4 regions of the Streptomyces sp. NA02950 genome follow, and region 4 is predicted to be linked to each of the others. Evidence: riboswitches for the same ligand, from Rfam matches in the RefSeq annotation. Region 4 holds a riboswitch; each other region holds the start of a gene.

Region 1 (3,930 bases), 1.8 Mb from region 4:
CGTCTCCAGGTGCTCGGCCGCACGCGTGGAGCGCGGGCTGTCGACCGCGGTGCCGGGGCGGTACTTGCCGGTGAGGAAGCCGGAGGCGAGTGCGTAGTAAGGGACGGTCGCCATACCGTGGCGGGTGACCACGTCGGCCAGGTCACCCTCGAAGGTGTCGCGTGAGACCAGGTTGTAGTGGGGCTGGAGGGCGGCGTAGCGGGCCAGGCCCTCCTGGGCGGAGAAGGTCAGGAAGGAGTCGAGCCGTTCGGCACCGATGTTGGAGGCCGCGATCTCGCGGACCTTGCCCTCCCGGACCAGCGCGTCCAGGGTGGTGGCGATCTCCTCCACCGACACCGACGGGTCGTCGTAGTGGGTGTAGTAGAGGTCGATGTAGTCGGTGCGCAGCCGCCGCAGGGAGTCCTCGACACCGGACCTGATGGCGGCCGGGGAGAGCCCGCGGCGTTGCGGGGAGCCGCCGCCGACCTTGGTGGCGAGGACGATGTCGGAGCGGTTGCCGCGGGAGGCGAACCAGTTGCCGAGGACGGTCTCGGACTCGCCGCCCTGATTGCCGGGCACCCAGGCCGAGTAGACGTCGGCGGTGTCGATGAAGTTGCCGCCCGCGGCGGCGTAGGCGTCGAGCACCGTGAAGGACTCGGCCTCGTCCGCGGTCCAGCCGAAGACGTTCCCGCCGAGGGAGAGCGGGGAGACGGAGAGGTCGCCGATCCTCTGCTTGTTGTCAGCCATGCGGTGCTTCAACACCCGTATCGGGGAGCTTGTTCCGGACCCCGCGGCGGAACGAACCGGCGGCCCTGGCGTCAAGGGGGGAGAGAGCGCCAGGACCGCCGGAGTATCGGGGATACCCAGAGGATCAGGGGAGGGGTATCAGGGGTTCTGGCCGTGCTCGCGCAGCCAGGGCATCGGGTCGATCGGGGAGCCGCCGCCGGGGCGCACCTCGAGGTGGAGGTGCGGACCGGTCACATTGCCGGTGGCGCCGACGCGGCCGATCACATCGCCCGTGGTCACCTTGCCCGAGGTGACGACCATGGACGACAGGTGGCAGAACCAGAGTTCGGTGCCGTCATCGAGCTTCAGCACGATGCGGTACCCGTACGAACCGGCCCAGCCCGCCTGGGTGATGGTGCCTCCGTGCACCGCCTTGACGGGGGTGCCGGTCGGGGCGGCGAAGTCCTGGCCGGTGTGGTCGGCGGACCACATGTCACCGGCCTGACCGAAGCCCGCGGTCAGGGTGTAGGACGCGACGGGGAGGGTGTAAGAGGCGGCCAGCTTGGCGCGGCGCTCGGCCTCGGCCTTGCGTTCGGCGGCCTCCTTGGCCTTCCGCTCGGCTTCCTTCTTCGCGGCGGTGGCCGCGGCCCTCCGCTCGGCCGCATCGTCGGCTGCCTTGTCCGCGGCCTTCTGGGCGGCGGCCTTGGCGGCGGCGGTCCGCTCGTCCTCGTCCGCGGAGTTCTGCTGGTTCTCGGCCTGCTTGAGGATGCGGGCGCGCAGCGCCTCACCGGCGTCGGTGGTGCCGCTCGCCTCGTCCTGGGAGGTCAGCCCGACCTGGGAGAGGGGGGCCGCGTTCGTGGTCGCGGAACCGCCGTCGTCGTCGGCGACCAGCGAGCCGATGCCCGGGATGTCCTTGGCGTCCGGCAGCCGGTCCGCGACCTGGTCGGCGACATGGGCGAGGTCGGGCATGGATATGGGGGCCGCCGGACGGTCCTTGGCACTCGCCATCCCGCCCGCCCCGACGGCCGCGATGACACCGACGCCGAGGACGGCGCCACTGCGCGCCATCGTCCCGCCCCGCTGCTTCACCACGCGGTGCCGGCCGCGCACGGAGGCGACGGATTCCTCGGTGGGGTTCCATTCCTCCCAGGGCTCGGGGTCGAGTCCCGGGCCCGCCGGGCCGTCGGCGGCGTCCGCCGCGAACTCCCCACGGTCACCGTCGGCGGCGAAGTCCCCTTCGGTGGCGGATCCGCCACCGGACCTCATGCCTCCACTGGCATCGAAACCGGGCCCGTAGGCGGTTGCGGTGCCGAGACCGCCGCCCGATGCGCGGTATGGAGCCTCGTCCAGGACAGACCTGTTGGACGCCACGGGGGCGCACTCCTTTCCTTCCCTCTCGCCTACCGGGTTAGCTGACGGGTTCGGAGCAGGAAGGTCTCCTACGGGTCAGGTTCGACCCGATTCACCCCAAGGTGGTGGTTCCCCGGTTCCCTCGGTGCTGTTGTGGTGCGGTGATGCTGCTGCCGCTGTGCGTTATGGGATTCGGCGACGGCGCACGGTGCCGCCCTGGCGACGGCTGTGACGACCGCGCTGCGTTATCGAACGTTAATAGAGAGCGCTATGTGATTCCAAGCTGTTCCGAGGAATCGGCGCAGCTTTGCCATGAACTTAGCGACCAAGTCTGGACAGATAGGGGCGAGTCGGCCCCCTGGGAAAGGGTTGGCAAAACCCAAGAAGCGCTGATCGTGCATCAATTGTTATGCACAGAGGGAACCTACGACTACGGACCGTGGCCGGGCCCCTTCACCAGTCCCTCACCTTTGCCGCTTCCGCCGGCGTACCGCCCGTTCCCCCGGACCGATCCCGTGGAGCGGCGGCGCAGCGCGAGCAGCGCCATGTCGTCCGTCGTCCCGCCGCCCGTATGCCGCTCGACATCGGCCACCAGCGCGTCCAGCAGTTCCCCCGGGCCGCCGAAACGGTGACCGCGCAGCCGGTCCTCCGGGTCGTAGAACACGCCCTCCCGGTCGCGCGCCTCCGTCACCCCGTCCGTGAAGAGCAGCAGGGTCGCGCCCTCGGCGAACCTCAGCTCCGTCACCCGGTCCGGCCAGCCGCCCAGCTCCCCCATCCCCAGCGGCAGCGCCGATGCCTCCGGCTCCACCCGGCGCACCGCGCAGCCGTCCCCGTCGATCCGGCTGCCCCCGGCACCTCCCCCTCCCCCTTCGCCGTCCTCCAGCAGCAGGGGCGGCGGATGGCCGCGGTTGATCACCCGGAGGGTCGAATCGCCGCGCGGGATCTCGGCCAGTACGGCCGTGGTGAACCCCTCGAACCCCTCGAGGTCGGCCCGCCGCGCGCCCTCGCGCTGCAACGCCCGCTCCAGCCGCCCCGCCAGCCCCTCCAGCGTCGTCTCCTGCTCCGCCGCCTCCCGGAAGGAGCCGATGAGGATCGCGACCGTCTCCACCGCCTGGAGCCCCTTGCCGCGTACGTCGCCGACGACCAGGCGGACCCCGTGCGGGGTGTCCTGCACCGCGTACAGGTCACCGCCGATCGCGGCGTACTTCTCCGCGGCCACATAGCGCGCCGCGACGTCCAGCCCGGCCAGCCGGGCGGGCGGTACGGGCAGGACGGCGCGCTGGGCCGCCTCCGCCACACCGCGCGCCGAGGCCAGCCGCCGGTCGCTGCGGCGTACGAGGCGGTTGATGACGAGCGCGAGCGAGGTGACGGTCGCGACCGTGATGATCTCGGACAGGGCCTGGCTGGGATCCTTCGCCCCGTGCCCCTCGGCCAGCGCGACCGCGGCGGCGATGGCGAAGACCGCCGTGGTGACGGTCTCCCACAGCCGGAGGAGCGGAGCGGCGACGAGCGGGGCGGCGGCGAGGAAGGGGCCCGCCGTGTAGTTGGCCGGGGAGCCGAGGTCGAAGACGACGCCGCCGACGATCAGAAGCCCGGGGATCCAGTGCGCCAGCCGCCGGCCTGACGTCCCCTTGGACGACTCACCGGCCGACCCGGTGGCCCCGGCGGGCCCGTTCGGGACGCGGGTGTCGACGAGCATATGGAGGCGGGTCCGGGGGCGCGCACGGGACCGGGACAGGCGCGCCCAGGTCCTACCCCGCTCCGTACGGGCGCTCGTACGAGCCCCGTTCCCTCGCACCCGCACCGGTCTCTCCCGCTTTCGCTGGTCCGCAGCCGGAGCGCTCGGTCCTCGCGGCCGCCGCCCGTCACTACTCC
Region 2 (3,930 bases), 3.1 Mb from region 4:
GAGAACTCCGAAAAAACCTTGGGGGAGGGGGAAAGGAGAGAGGCGGATCTGATCCACGAGTTCGCCTTCCCCCTCCCCATCTACGCGATCTGCGATCTGCTCGGGGTGCCCCGCGAAGATCAGGACGACTTCCGGGACTGGGCGGGTTCCATGATCCGGCACGGCGGCGGTCCGCGCGGCGGAGTGGCCCGCGCCGTGAAACACATCCGCGCCTACCTCGCCGAACTGATCCACCGCAAACGGGAGACGCTCGGCGCGGAAGGGGAGGACGAGGACCTCATCTCCGGGCTGATCCGGGCCAGCGACCACGGGGAGCACCTCACCGAGAACGAGGCCGCGGCGATGGCCTTCATCCTCTTGTTCGCCGGGTTCGAGACCACGGTCAATCTGATCGGCAACGGGATGTACGCACTGCTGCGCCATCCGGTTCAGCGCGCCCGGCTCCAGCGGGCCCTGGAAGAAGGGGACGAGCGGTTCCTCGCCGCGGGTATCGAGGAACTGCTGCGCTACGACGGCCCGGTGGAGATCGCCACCTGGCGGTTCGCCACCGAGCCGCTGACCATCGGCGGGCAGCGGATCGCCGAGGGCGAACCGGTGCTGGTGGTGCTCGCCGCCGCCGATCGCGACCCCGAGCGGTTCCCCGACCCCGATGTGCTCGACCTCCGCCGTACCGACAACCAGCACCTGGGCTACGGACACGGCATCCACTACTGTCTGGGCGCCCCGCTCGCCCGGCTGGAGGCGCAGACCGCCATCGGTACCCTGCTGCGGCGGCTGCCCGATCTCCGGCTTGCGGTGGATTCGGACGATCTGCGCTGGCGCGGCGGGCTGATCATGCGCGGGCTGCGCACCCTCCCCGTGACCTGGAATTCCCCCGGCCGCTGAATCGCCGAAGCCCCGTGGCGGGCGACATAGGTGACGAATGTTCAGCGATGTGACCGGGGCGTGACCTGGGATACACCGGCTTGTGATGATCGAGTGCCGTCGCTATGTTCAACCGACAACTCGACGCCCACACGAGAGGCCACCACATGCGTTCCGGGAACGGTCGACACCGCCGCCCCCGTCAGGCTCCGGCCATCGTCGTCGCGGCGGGCATCACAGGTGCCGGGCTCGCCATCCCGCTCTTCGGCGCCAGCGGCGCCCAGGCCGCCTCCACCGCCCACTGGGACAAGGTCGCCGAGTGCGAGAGCGGTGGGATGTGGAGCGCCAACGAGGGCAACGGCTTCTACGGCGGCCTCCAGCTCACCCTGGGCATGTGGAAGGAGTACGGGGGCACCGCCTACGCGCCGCGTCCCGATCTGGCCAGCCGCTCCCAGCAGATATCCGTGGCCCAGTCGATCCTTGACGACCGTGGCCCGGACGCCTGGCCCAGCTGCGCGGTGAACGCGGGACTCACCGACGGCGGTGACGCCCCCGAGGTGGACCCCGGTTTCACCCTGGCGCCGCCCACGGGTCAGCGCGGGGACGACGGGGAGGATCGTGAGCACGACGGCTCCTCGGCCGAGGAGCGCGACGGCGCATCGGACTCCTCCGGCTCGTCGGACGCGTCAAACGAGCGCCGGACGCCCGGCGACGACGAGGAGAGCGGAACGCCTTCCCCGTCCGCCTCCCCCGGCGGAGAGGGCGAGGACTCCCCGTCGCCCTCCCCCTCGACCACGAAGTCCGACGACGCCCCGGCGTCCCCGGACGCCCCGGACGAGAGCGCCGACGCGCCCACCGGACGGCACCGCGGTGCCGAGCACCCGGCCGAGGCGAAGGGCGACGAGGAGCCCCGGCGGCCCTCCGGACGGCATGCCTCGCGGGACGGCGCGGACCGCGCCGAGAAGCCCTCGGAGGACGGCTACACGGTGCAGCCCGGTGACAGCCTTTCAGGCATCGCCGACAGCCAGGACCTCACGAGCGGCTGGCACGGCCTCTACGAAAGCAACGAAAGCCTCATCGGGGACAATCCGGATTTGATCCTCCCTGGTCAGCGTCTGGACCTCGGCGCCAAGGGACGGTAGTCCGGGGTGAATTGCCCGATCTGGCTCCGGTGAGACATACATCTCGTCACATTTTCCGGTGCGCACCCCCTGCCCGATCTCTCCTCACCCGGCCCTACCTGCGTAGATGTGGGCCGGGTGAGATCAAATACAGCACCTCTCGCTGCGAATGGGGCGTTTGAACCTTCTCGGGGGGTGTGTTTACGGTCTTCCCGCTCGCCACCGCGGGCACCGTCGATCGCACGCCGAATCCTGCCGGCGGTCGGGGGGAACCGACGCGTCAGCGCCGAAGGCAGGAGCGGGGGACCCAAGGTAGGTGCCGAATGGCCTGTGGATGCGGGCTCGTCGGCTTGGGGTGAAGCCGGGTGTGATCGATCGCCGATCGTTCATGACCGGCCGGGCAACTCACGTCCGAACCCGACAGCTCACCTCGTAGGCGTCGGTGAGGAAACGAACCAACGATGCTCAAGTCCAACGGCAAGCACCGCCGCCCGTCCAAGGCCACCCGTATCGCCGCGTTCGCCGGTCTCGCGGGCGCCGCCGTGGCCGCCCCGCTCATCGGGGCCACCTCCGCCTCCGCCGCCACCACCGCCCAGTGGGACAAGGTCGCGCAGTGCGAGTCCGGCGGCAACTGGTCCATCAACACCGGTAACGGCTACTACGGCGGACTGCAGTTCTCGAGCTCCACCTGGGCCGCCTACGGCGGCACCTCGTTCGCCCCCACGGCCGACAAGGCCAGCAAGGGCCAGCAGATACAGGTCGCCGAGAAGGTTCTCGCCAGCCAGGGCAAGGGTGCCTGGCCGGTCTGCGGCACGGGCCTGACCACCGGTGGCACCCCCTCCAGCTCCACCCCGTCCGACTCCGGCCAGCAGGAGTCCCAGGCCCCGGCGCCCGCGGCCAAGCCCGCGCAGCCGAAGGCCGAGACCCGCTCCGAGCCCGACCGCGCCGCGCGCCACGAGGCCCGTGGCCCGGTGAAGAAGGGCGACGGCGAGTACAAGGTCAAGGCCGGTGACACGCTGGGCGGGATCGCCAAGGCCGAGAAGGTCGAGGGCGGCTGGAAGAAGCTCTTCGAGCTGAACAAGGACATCGTCGAGCAGGCCGACCTGATCTACCCGGGCCAGCAGCTCCACCTGAGCTGAGCGCGGTCCGGCTGAACCGGCCGGATCCGGGTCACCTCCCGACCGCGAGCCCCGGCCGGGCGCGCCGCCCCCGCGGCGTGTCCCGGCCGGGGCCCGTTGGTTCGCGGAAAATGTAGATATGGGCACCCAAATCTGGCTTTTTATGCCACGTACTGTCTCGCGGGGCGGGCGAACGGCGGGTGCAGCCCTCCGGTCCGGTTAGGCTCGTGCTGCTACCGCAGACACATACGAAGGAGAACCTCGTGCCGTCCATCGACGTCGTCGTAGCTCGCGAGATCCTCGACTCGCGAGGCAACCCCACGGTCGAGGTCGAGGTCGGCCTCGACGACGGCAGCACCGGCCGTGCCGCCGTTCCGTCCGGCGCCTCCACCGGCGCCTTCGAGGCCCTCGAGCTCCGTGACGGCGACAAGAACCGCTACAACGGCAAGGGCGTGGAGAAGGCCGTCCTCGCCGTGATCGAGCAGATCGGCCCCGAGCTGGTCGGCTACGACGCCACCGAGCAGCGGCTGATCGACCAGGCGATGTTCGACCTGGACGCCACCCCGGACAAGTCCTCGCTCGGCGCCAACGCCATCCTCGGCGTCTCCCTCGCCGTCGCGCACGCCGCCTCCGAGGCGTCCGACCTCCCCCTCTTCCGGTACCTGGGCGGCCCCAACGCCCATCTGCTGCCGGTCCCGATGATGAACATCCTCAACGGCGGCTCGCACGCCGACTCCAACGTGGACATCCAGGAGTTCATGATCGCTCCGGTGGGCGCGGAGTCCTTCTCCGAGGCCCTGCGCTGGGGCACCGAGGTCTACCACACC
Region 3 (3,930 bases), 1.4 Mb from region 4:
AACTGGTCGTGCTCGGGCAGCCGGTAGAAGGCGTTGTTGCTCTCGACCGTGGCGAAGGCACGCGCGTACTCCTCCAGCCACAGCCGCTGCGGGCAGTCGGCCGGATAGAGATCGCCCCGCCAGTCCTTGTACTGCCAGCCCGACGTGCCGACCAGGACGGTCATGCCTCGCCCGGGTGCCAGGCGGGCCACTGCCCCGGCCGGTCGGCCCAGTGGACCTGCTCCGGATCGTCGAAGTCGATGTCCGGGAAGGCCCGGCGGATCCGCGGTTCGAACTCCTCCCGCTCGAGGGGTTCACAGCCGAGGCCCCGCAGCCGCACCAGCCGGTAGCGGCTGTCCTCGTCGAAGGGCTCGACGAAGACGGGGTACCCGGACTCGACCGGATTCGTCGTGTTCGTCATACCTCCAGGGTGCCTCCGCGTCGGCGGAGGCGCCCGGATTCACGCGCGGTCGTCCCCGCCGGGCCGCCCCGCGGGACCGGCCCGTTTGCGACCCGGAGGATTGTCGGCTTGATTCGAAGGAGAGCCTGTGTGCCGGGGGTGAGCGATGATCTTCAACGACCGCGTGGACGCCGGGCGGCGCCTCGCCGAGGCGCTGCGGCCGCTGCGCGACGAGCGGCCCGTGGTGCTGGGGCTGCCCCGGGGCGGGGTGCCGGTGGCCTTCGAGGTCGCCCGGGACCTCCGGGCACCGCTGGACGTGATCATCGTCCGTAAGCTCGGTGTCCCCTACCACCGGGAGCTGGGCTTCGGCGCCATCGGCGAGGGCGGTGTGCGGGTGGTGCACCAGGCGATCGTCCGGATGAGCCGGGCCGACGAGGGGGACCTCCAGGAGGTGGAGCGGACCGAGCAGGCGGAACTGGTCCGCCAGGCGCGGCGGTTCCGCCGGGGACGGCCGAGGATGGCGATCGAGGACCGGACGGTGATCGTCGTGGACGACGGGATCGCGACCGGCGCCACCGCACGCGCCGCCTGCCGGGTCGCGCGGGCCCAGGGGGCGGCCCGGGTCGTCCTGGCAGTGCCGGTGGCGCCGCCGGACGCGGTCACCTCGCTGCGCGAGGACGCGGACGAGGTGGTGTGCCTGTCCTCGCCGCCGGAGTTCTCCGCGGTCGGCGAGTGGTACCGGGACTTCTCCCAGACCGGGGACGCCGAGGTGGTGGAGTTGCTGTCCCGGTCGACTGGAGAGGCGGGGGAGGCGCATCCTGGAAGGTGAGGCAGGAGGTGATCGCGATGGAGACGATCGTGGGATGCGACATACAGATGGAATTCCGTGAGGTCGGCCCGCTCACCGAAGCGGTGGTCCGGCTGAGGATGCACGACGGCACCGAAATGCTGGCCCAGGGCCGTGCCAACCGCAACCCCGACGACCCGGCACAGCCGAGGGTCGGCGAGGAGATCGCGGCGGCGAGGGCACTGAGCAATCTCGCCCACCGGCTGATCGGCAAGGCGGGCGGCGACATCGAGGAAGTCACTCACTCCAAGGCACATCTGACGATGTAGCGAGGTCGCGAAGAGCGGCGTCTGCCGTGGCATGAGGGTGCCGCGGCGGACGCACCGGGCTGCCCGGACGGTGTTCGTCCGGGCAGCCCGGTGCGATCTCAGGCCGCTCGGGTGGCGCTCAGATGGACACGCCCTTCGAGCGCAGATAGCTCAGCGGATTCACGTCAGAACCGTAGTCGGGCCCGGTGCGCACCTCGAAGTGCACATGCGGTCCCGTGCTGTTGCCGGTCGAACCGGAGTTGCCTATCTGCTGGCCCCCCTTGACCGACTGGCCGACGTGGACGGAGAGCGACGACATGTGCGCGTACTGGCTGTACATGCCGTCGGAGTGGCGCAGGACGACCTGGTAGCCGTACGCCCCGCCCCAGCCCGCCGCGACCACCTCGGCCGGGCCCACCGCCCGCACCCGGGTGCCCACCGGCACGGGGAAGTCGGTGCCGGTGTGGTGGCCGCTGGACCAGTTGCTGCCGGGCACCCCGTAGGCGGTGCCCACCTTGGTGCTGGCGACCGGTGTGGTGAAGGAGGAGGCTGCGGAGTCCTGCCCTCCCTGTGCGGTGCTGACCTTCGGCTTCGGTGTGGCCTTGGGCTTGGCCTGTGGGGCCCGCTCCCGTCCGCCCCCGGCGTGGGTGTCGAGGGTGAGCCGCTGACCGGGCATGATCAGGTTCGGGTCGTCGCCGATGGTCCGGCGGTTGGCGTCGTAGAGCGCCTCCCATCCGCCGTCGACGTGCTCGGCACCGGCGATCCGGGAGAGGGTGTCACCCCCGGCCACGGTGTACGAGGCCGACTGCGGAACGGCCTTGGTGGTGGCCTTGGGAGCGGCCTTCGGGGCCGCCTTGGGGGTGGACTTCGGCGCCGCCTCCGGGGTCCGCGCACCGGAGCCGGTCGAGACGTCCGGGGCCGGGCCGCCGCGCGTCAGACCGGCCTTCACCGAGCAGACGGGCCAGGCGGTGGGGCCCTGGCTCGCGAGTACCTTCTCGGCCACCGTGATCTGCTCGCCCTTGGTGGCCAGGTCGGCCCGTGCGGCGTAGGAGCCGCCGCCGTACGCCTGCCAGGTGCTCTGAGAGAACTGGAGGCCACCGTAGTAGCCGTTGCCGGTGTTGATGCTCCAGTTGTTGCCGGATTCGCACTCCGCGACCTTGTCCCAGGTGTCGACGGAGGCGGCGTTCGCCTGGCCGACACCGATGAGCGGCAGGGCCACCCCGGCGCCGCCCGCGGTGAACGCGAGATGGGCGCGGGAGACGCGGCGAGGCTTAGGCCGGCGGTGACGTCCGCGTGCAGCCATTGAGCTCTTCCTCTCCTACGCCTGCGAGGTGAGCTGTCGGGTTCGGGCTGGAGTTGCCCGGCCGCACGGCACACGGCGCCTTGGCTCCGTGGTGCGTCTTCACCCCAAGCCGTACCGCGCGGATCGCACGGTACGGCGCCTACCTGGTTCCCCCGCTCCTGCCGTGACAGGTCGTCGTTGTCACCCCTCAGCCGACGGCAGGACTCGGCGCTCCGGCGAAGGAGGCCCGCGCATGGAATGCGACGAGAGCCGCACAGTAAACACATCGTTTTGGTCACGACAAGGTATCGGGGTCTTGATCAAGGCCCTGGCTTCCGGGCTCACCGCCTGGTGTCACTCTGTGCTCCGGCTCTCCTCCGGAGAGCGAGAGGGATTCTTGCCGAATGACCGTCAGAAACGTTACGCCACAAAGGAATCCACTGCCGATCGATGATCTCGGCCTGGAAATCGATCAGTTGGTGGATTTCTTTGTGACCTGCATCACCACCTTCCGATTCGACCGATTACGGTGAAGTGCTCCATATCTGGAATTGCTGCCGGAATGCGGTTGATTGCTCCAGGTGACATAAGGGCGTCAAAGCGGGGAAGGGGAGCCAAGGGGGATGGACAGGAAGCATCGGGGCACCCGCCCTCGCGGCCGGTGCCCCGGCCGATGGCTGACCTGGGGAGGTCGCTCATGGTGCAACGGCACGGCACGGCGTTACGGCGCACAGCAGCAGCCCGCTCCCGGCCGCTGGTCCTATCCGCGCTGCTCATCGGCGCGCTGGCCACGGCCACCGGATGCGGCACCGACGCCGGGGACGGGGCGTGGACGCGTTCCGATTCCTCCGGCGCCGCCCGATCCTCGAACGCGGTGGGCGCGGCCAGGGATGCCGCCGCCCCGCGTGACCACTCCGCCCCGTCCGGTCCGCGGTCCGCGGCGGATTCCGCCTCGGCCGCCGCTTCCGCCGCCCCGGCCGTACGCCGCGTCTGCTCCACGGAGCAGCTGAAGCTGTCGGTCGGCCGCAAGGACGTGGGCGCGGGCAATGTGTATCTGCCGCTGGCCTTCACCAACACCTCGACCACGGCCTGCACCCTCACCGGATTCCCGGGGGTGTCCCTGCTCGACGCCGACGGCGCCCTGATAGGCGACCCCGCCACGCGGCGGGGCCCC
Region 4 (3,930 bases):
GCCGACCACCCGGGTGTGCGGGTCTCCCTGGAGGTCCCGGTCTCCCGGTTGCCCAAGGCGCTGGGGCTGCTCGCCGACGCGCTGCGCGCCCCCGCCTTCCCCGACAGCGAGGTCGAGCGGCTGGTGCGGAACCGGCTGGACGAGATCCCGCACGAGCTGGCCAACCCGGCCCGCCGCGCCTCCATGGCACTGTCCAAGGAGCTGTTCCCGGCCGAGTCGCGGATGTCCCGGCCGCGCCAGGGCACCGAGGAGACGGTCGAGGGCATCGACGCCGCGGCCGTGCGCGCCTTCTACGAGGCGCATGTCCGCCCCTCCACCGCGACCGCCGTCGTGGTCGGCGACCTCGGCGGGGTCGACCTCGACCAGGCCCTCGCCGACACCCTCGGCGCCTGGACGGGCGGCACGGCCGCGCCCCGGCAGGTCCCGCCGATCGTGGCCGACGACACCGGTCGGGTGGTGATCGTCGACCGGCCCGGGGCGGTCCAGACCCAGCTGCTGATCGGCCGGATCGGGGCCGACCGCCACGACCGCGTCTGGCCCGCCCAGGTGCTGGGCACCTACTGCCTGGGCGGCACCCTCACCTCCCGGCTCGACCGCGTGCTGCGCGAGGAGAAGGGCTACACCTACGGGGTGCGCTCCTTCTGCCAGGTGCTGCGCTCCACGGCCTCCTCGCCGTCCGGCGGGTCCACCGGTGCCGCGATGCTGGCGATCAGCGGCTCGGTGGCCACCGAGGTCACCGGCCCCGCGCTGGAGGACCTCTGGAAGGTGCTGCGCACCGTGAAGGACGAGGGGCTGACGGACGCCGAGCGCGATGTCGCCGTGCAGAACCTCGTGGGCGTCGCCCCGTTGAAGTACGAGACCGCGGCCGCGGTCGCGGGCACCCTCGCCGACCAGGTCGAGCAGCACCTTCCGGACGACTTCCAGGCGCAGTTGTACGCCCGGCTCGCCGAGGCCGGAACGGTGGAGGCCACCGCCGCCGTGGTGAGCGCCTTCCCGGCGGACCGGCTGGTCACGGTGCTGGTCGGGGACGCCTCGGCGATCGAGGAGCCGGTCCGGGCGCTGGGCATCGGTGAGGTGACCGTCGTCTCGGGCTGACCCCGGCAGGGCCTCCGGCGGTCCGACGGGCCGTCAGCGGAAGGGCCCTGACATCGAGTGCGATGTCAGGGTCCTTCCGAATGCCCGTTTTATAGGAGGGTTGGGTGTTTGGTTTGTGGGGAGGGCAACAAAAATCCGGATCTGTTTGGTGATCGAAAGACGCCCCGTTTAGCGTCAGTCCGGCTGTTCGCCATCTACACGCCGCGCCCGCGGCACGGGCAGTCATCGCCGAGTCCCCGTACGGCGCGAGCCAGGGGAGCCGGGGACCCAATGTCCCCTGGGGTGAATCGGGCGCCTTGTCCTCCGGGGCGAGGGGGCCGTAGGAGACCTTCCTGCTCCGAACCCGTCAGCTAACCCGGTAGGCGAGAAGGAAGGAAAGGAGTGCGCCACAGCATGGCGTTCACCCGTGCCACCGGGAAGCACCGCCGTCCCCGACGGTCCGTCCGCACCGGCGCGAACATCGCGGGAGTCACCACCATCGCCTCGGGCGTCGTCGCCGGTATCGCCGGTCCCGCCCTGGCCGCCTCCGACGAGGCACCCGCTCCCGAGCAGACCGGGTTGCAGCAGGCGATCGTGATCGACGAGGGGCTGGCCGACCAGATCCAGGCCCAGGCGCAGTCCCAGGAGACCGCCGCCGCGGAGGCCGCGGCCAAGGCGCGGGCCGAGACCATCGCCCGTCAGGAGGCCGCCAGGAAGGCCGAGGCGGCCGCGAAGAAGGCCAAGGCGGAGCGCGCCGCCAAGGAGCGCGCCGCGCGCGAGGCCGAGCGCAAGCGCCTCAACACCTTCGTCGCGCCGATCTCGGGCTCCTACGTCTCCACCGGCTACCAGGCGTCCAGCGGTCTGTGGTCCTCCGGCAGCCACACCGGCATCGACTTCCACGCCGCCTCGGGCACCACGGTGCACGCCGTGGGCGCCGGTGAGGTCGTCGAGGCGGGCTGGGGCGGTTCGTACGGCAACAACATCGTCATCAAGATGAAGGACGGCACGTACACCCAGTACGGCCACATGTCCTCGCTCAACGTCTCGGTCGGCCAGAAGGTCACCCCGGGCCAGCAGATCGGCCTGTCGGGCGCCACCGGCAACGTCACCGGACCGCATCTGCACTTCGAGGCGCGCACCAGCCCCGACTACGGTTCGGACATCGACCCCGTGGCGTACCTGCGCTCCCACGGCGTCAGCGTCTGACCCCACCGCGACCGTGCCGTGTCCCCACGGGGACACCCCGCGCACCAGGACCGTGCCAAGGCCCCGTCCGCCGGACCTTGGATTCAAGGGGTCGTCGCAACACCACTTGGTTTCAGGTGGTGAGTAGATCACGTAGACGCTCGGCTGGGGTATCCCAGCCGAGCGTCTTGCGTGGGCGGCCGTTGAGTTCCTGGGCGACGTGTTCGAGGTCTTCGGGACTGTGGACGCTGAGGTCGGTGCCTTTCGGGAAGTACTGGCGCAGGAGGCCGTTGGTGTTCTCGTTCGAGCCGCGTTGCCAGGGGCTGGCGGGGTCGCAGAAGTAGACGGGCATGCCGGTGGCCATGCTGAACTGCTTGTGGCGTGCCATCTCGCTGCCCTGGTCCCAGGTGAGGGAGCCGCGCAGGTGGGCGGGCAGGGTCTGGATCGTGGCAACGAGGCCGTCGCGGACGGTCTCGGCGTCGTGGGCCCCGCCCGGCAGATGGACCAGCAGGGTGTAACGGGTGCTGCGCTCGACCAGGGTGGCGATCGCGGAGCGCCCGCCCGCGCCGATGATCAGGTCGCCTTCCCAGTGACCGGGCACGGCCCGGTCCTCGACGTCGGCGGGACGGTCGCTGATCATCACCATCGGGTCGATGAACCGGGGCGTGCGCCGCTGGGAGTCCCGGCGCGGTTTGCGGCGGGTCCGGCCGGAACGGATGGCGGCCTGCACTTCCCGCTTCAGGCCGCCGCGGGCCTGGAAATACAGTGCCTGGTAGACCGTCTCCACGCTCACCCGCATGCTCTCGTCGTCGGGATGCTCTCTCCGTAGAGCGTGGCAGATCTGTGCCGGTGACCACCGCTGGCGCAGTCCGTCCCGGACGAAGCGGCGCAGCCGTCCCTCGCGCAGCAGTTTGCGCTCCTTGGGCCGGGGTCTGCGCGCTGCCGCTGCCCGGTGGGCGGCGTAGGGCTGGTAGCCCTCGCTGCCCGAGTTCGCGTCGATCTCCCGCTTGATGGTGCTCGCCGGCCGTCCCAGGACCCGTCCGATCGCCCTCAGCGACTGCCCCGCCGCGCGCAGATCGCGGATCTTCTCGCGCTCGGCGAGCGCTAGGAACCGCGGGTGAAGCTGCTTCTCCAGGGCCGTCAGGCCCACCGGTGCCGTGGTCACACCGCACATCGTGACGGTCCCGGTGCTGTAGTCGACACGGCGGCCGTCAGCGTAAGTGCGCGTGGTGCCGGTCTTCTTGACGCCCCAGTCCCAGTCCTTGGCCGTGCGCTCGTTCACCCCGACCTGCAGGGCCGCCACCCGACGTGCGACACCGGCGGCCCGAAGCCGCTCGTACTCGTCGCGCCCGGGGTGCCGCCGAGGCAGGCGCACCGAGGTCCGTCCGGCCTTTCGGGCCCAGCCGAAGGCAGTGTTCCGGTTCACCCCCAGCTCACGCGCCACCACGGTCACGTTCCCCACGGCATCCAGCCGCGCAAGGAAACGCTCCCTCAACCCCGCAAGATCATCCCGTCCAACGGCCACGGTCCTCGCAACTCCCACAGATCGCGGGTGTTGCGAGGACCGTTAGAACCCAAGGACCGGACGGGGCCTTCGGCATGCGCCACCCGCCCCCGCTGACCAAAAATATCCATGAATTCCGGCTCGCCATCGGAAATTCCGCCGGTTTG

The links. Region 4 has a riboswitch for cyclic di-AMP ahead of HUT19_RS10660 (M23 family metallopeptidase). Riboswitches for the same ligand answer to the same signal wherever they lie in the genome.
Positions count from the first base shown of each region.
Region 1: it holds a riboswitch for cyclic di-AMP, as region 4 does, so the genes downstream of both, HUT19_RS18585 (M23 family metallopeptidase) here and HUT19_RS10660 (M23 family metallopeptidase) in region 4, are expected to answer to the same signal.
Region 2: it holds a riboswitch for cyclic di-AMP, as region 4 does, so the genes downstream of both, HUT19_RS24615 (transglycosylase family protein) here and HUT19_RS10660 (M23 family metallopeptidase) in region 4, are expected to answer to the same signal.
Region 3: it holds a riboswitch for cyclic di-AMP, as region 4 does, so the genes downstream of both, HUT19_RS04505 (transglycosylase family protein) here and HUT19_RS10660 (M23 family metallopeptidase) in region 4, are expected to answer to the same signal.

Region 1 covers NZ_CP054916.1:4,304,964-4,308,893, forward strand. Annotated here, with positions in the region: gene HUT19_RS18580 (aldo/keto reductase) at 1-726, opposite strand, end outside; gene HUT19_RS18585 (M23 family metallopeptidase) at 865-2,076, opposite strand; cyclic di-AMP (ydaO/yuaA leader) riboswitch at 2,088-2,263, opposite strand; gene HUT19_RS18590 (PP2C family protein-serine/threonine phosphatase) at 2,486-3,754, opposite strand.
Region 2 covers NZ_CP054916.1:5,611,614-5,615,543, forward strand. Annotated here, with positions in the region: gene HUT19_RS24605 (cytochrome P450) at 1-885, shown strand, start outside; gene HUT19_RS44045 (transglycosylase family protein) at 1,032-2,006, shown strand; cyclic di-AMP (ydaO/yuaA leader) riboswitch at 2,260-2,439, shown strand; gene HUT19_RS24615 (transglycosylase family protein) at 2,447-3,124, shown strand; gene eno (phosphopyruvate hydratase) at 3,367-3,930, shown strand, end outside.
Region 3 covers NZ_CP054916.1:1,127,532-1,131,461, reverse strand. Annotated here, with positions in the region: gene HUT19_RS04525 (DUF72 domain-containing protein) at 1-164, opposite strand, end outside; gene HUT19_RS04520 (hypothetical protein) at 161-400, opposite strand; partial or broken gene HUT19_RS04515 (phosphoribosyltransferase) at 546-1,172, shown strand; gene HUT19_RS04510 (DUF1876 domain-containing protein) at 1,226-1,495, shown strand; gene HUT19_RS04505 (transglycosylase family protein) at 1,614-2,777, opposite strand; cyclic di-AMP (ydaO/yuaA leader) riboswitch at 2,783-2,961, opposite strand; gene HUT19_RS04500 (DUF4232 domain-containing protein) at 3,454-3,930, shown strand, end outside.
Region 4 covers NZ_CP054916.1:2,544,054-2,547,983, reverse strand. Annotated here, with positions in the region: gene HUT19_RS10665 (pitrilysin family protein) at 1-1,095, shown strand, start outside; cyclic di-AMP (ydaO/yuaA leader) riboswitch at 1,312-1,474, shown strand; gene HUT19_RS10660 (M23 family metallopeptidase) at 1,489-2,280, shown strand; gene HUT19_RS10655 (IS30 family transposase) at 2,393-3,433, opposite strand.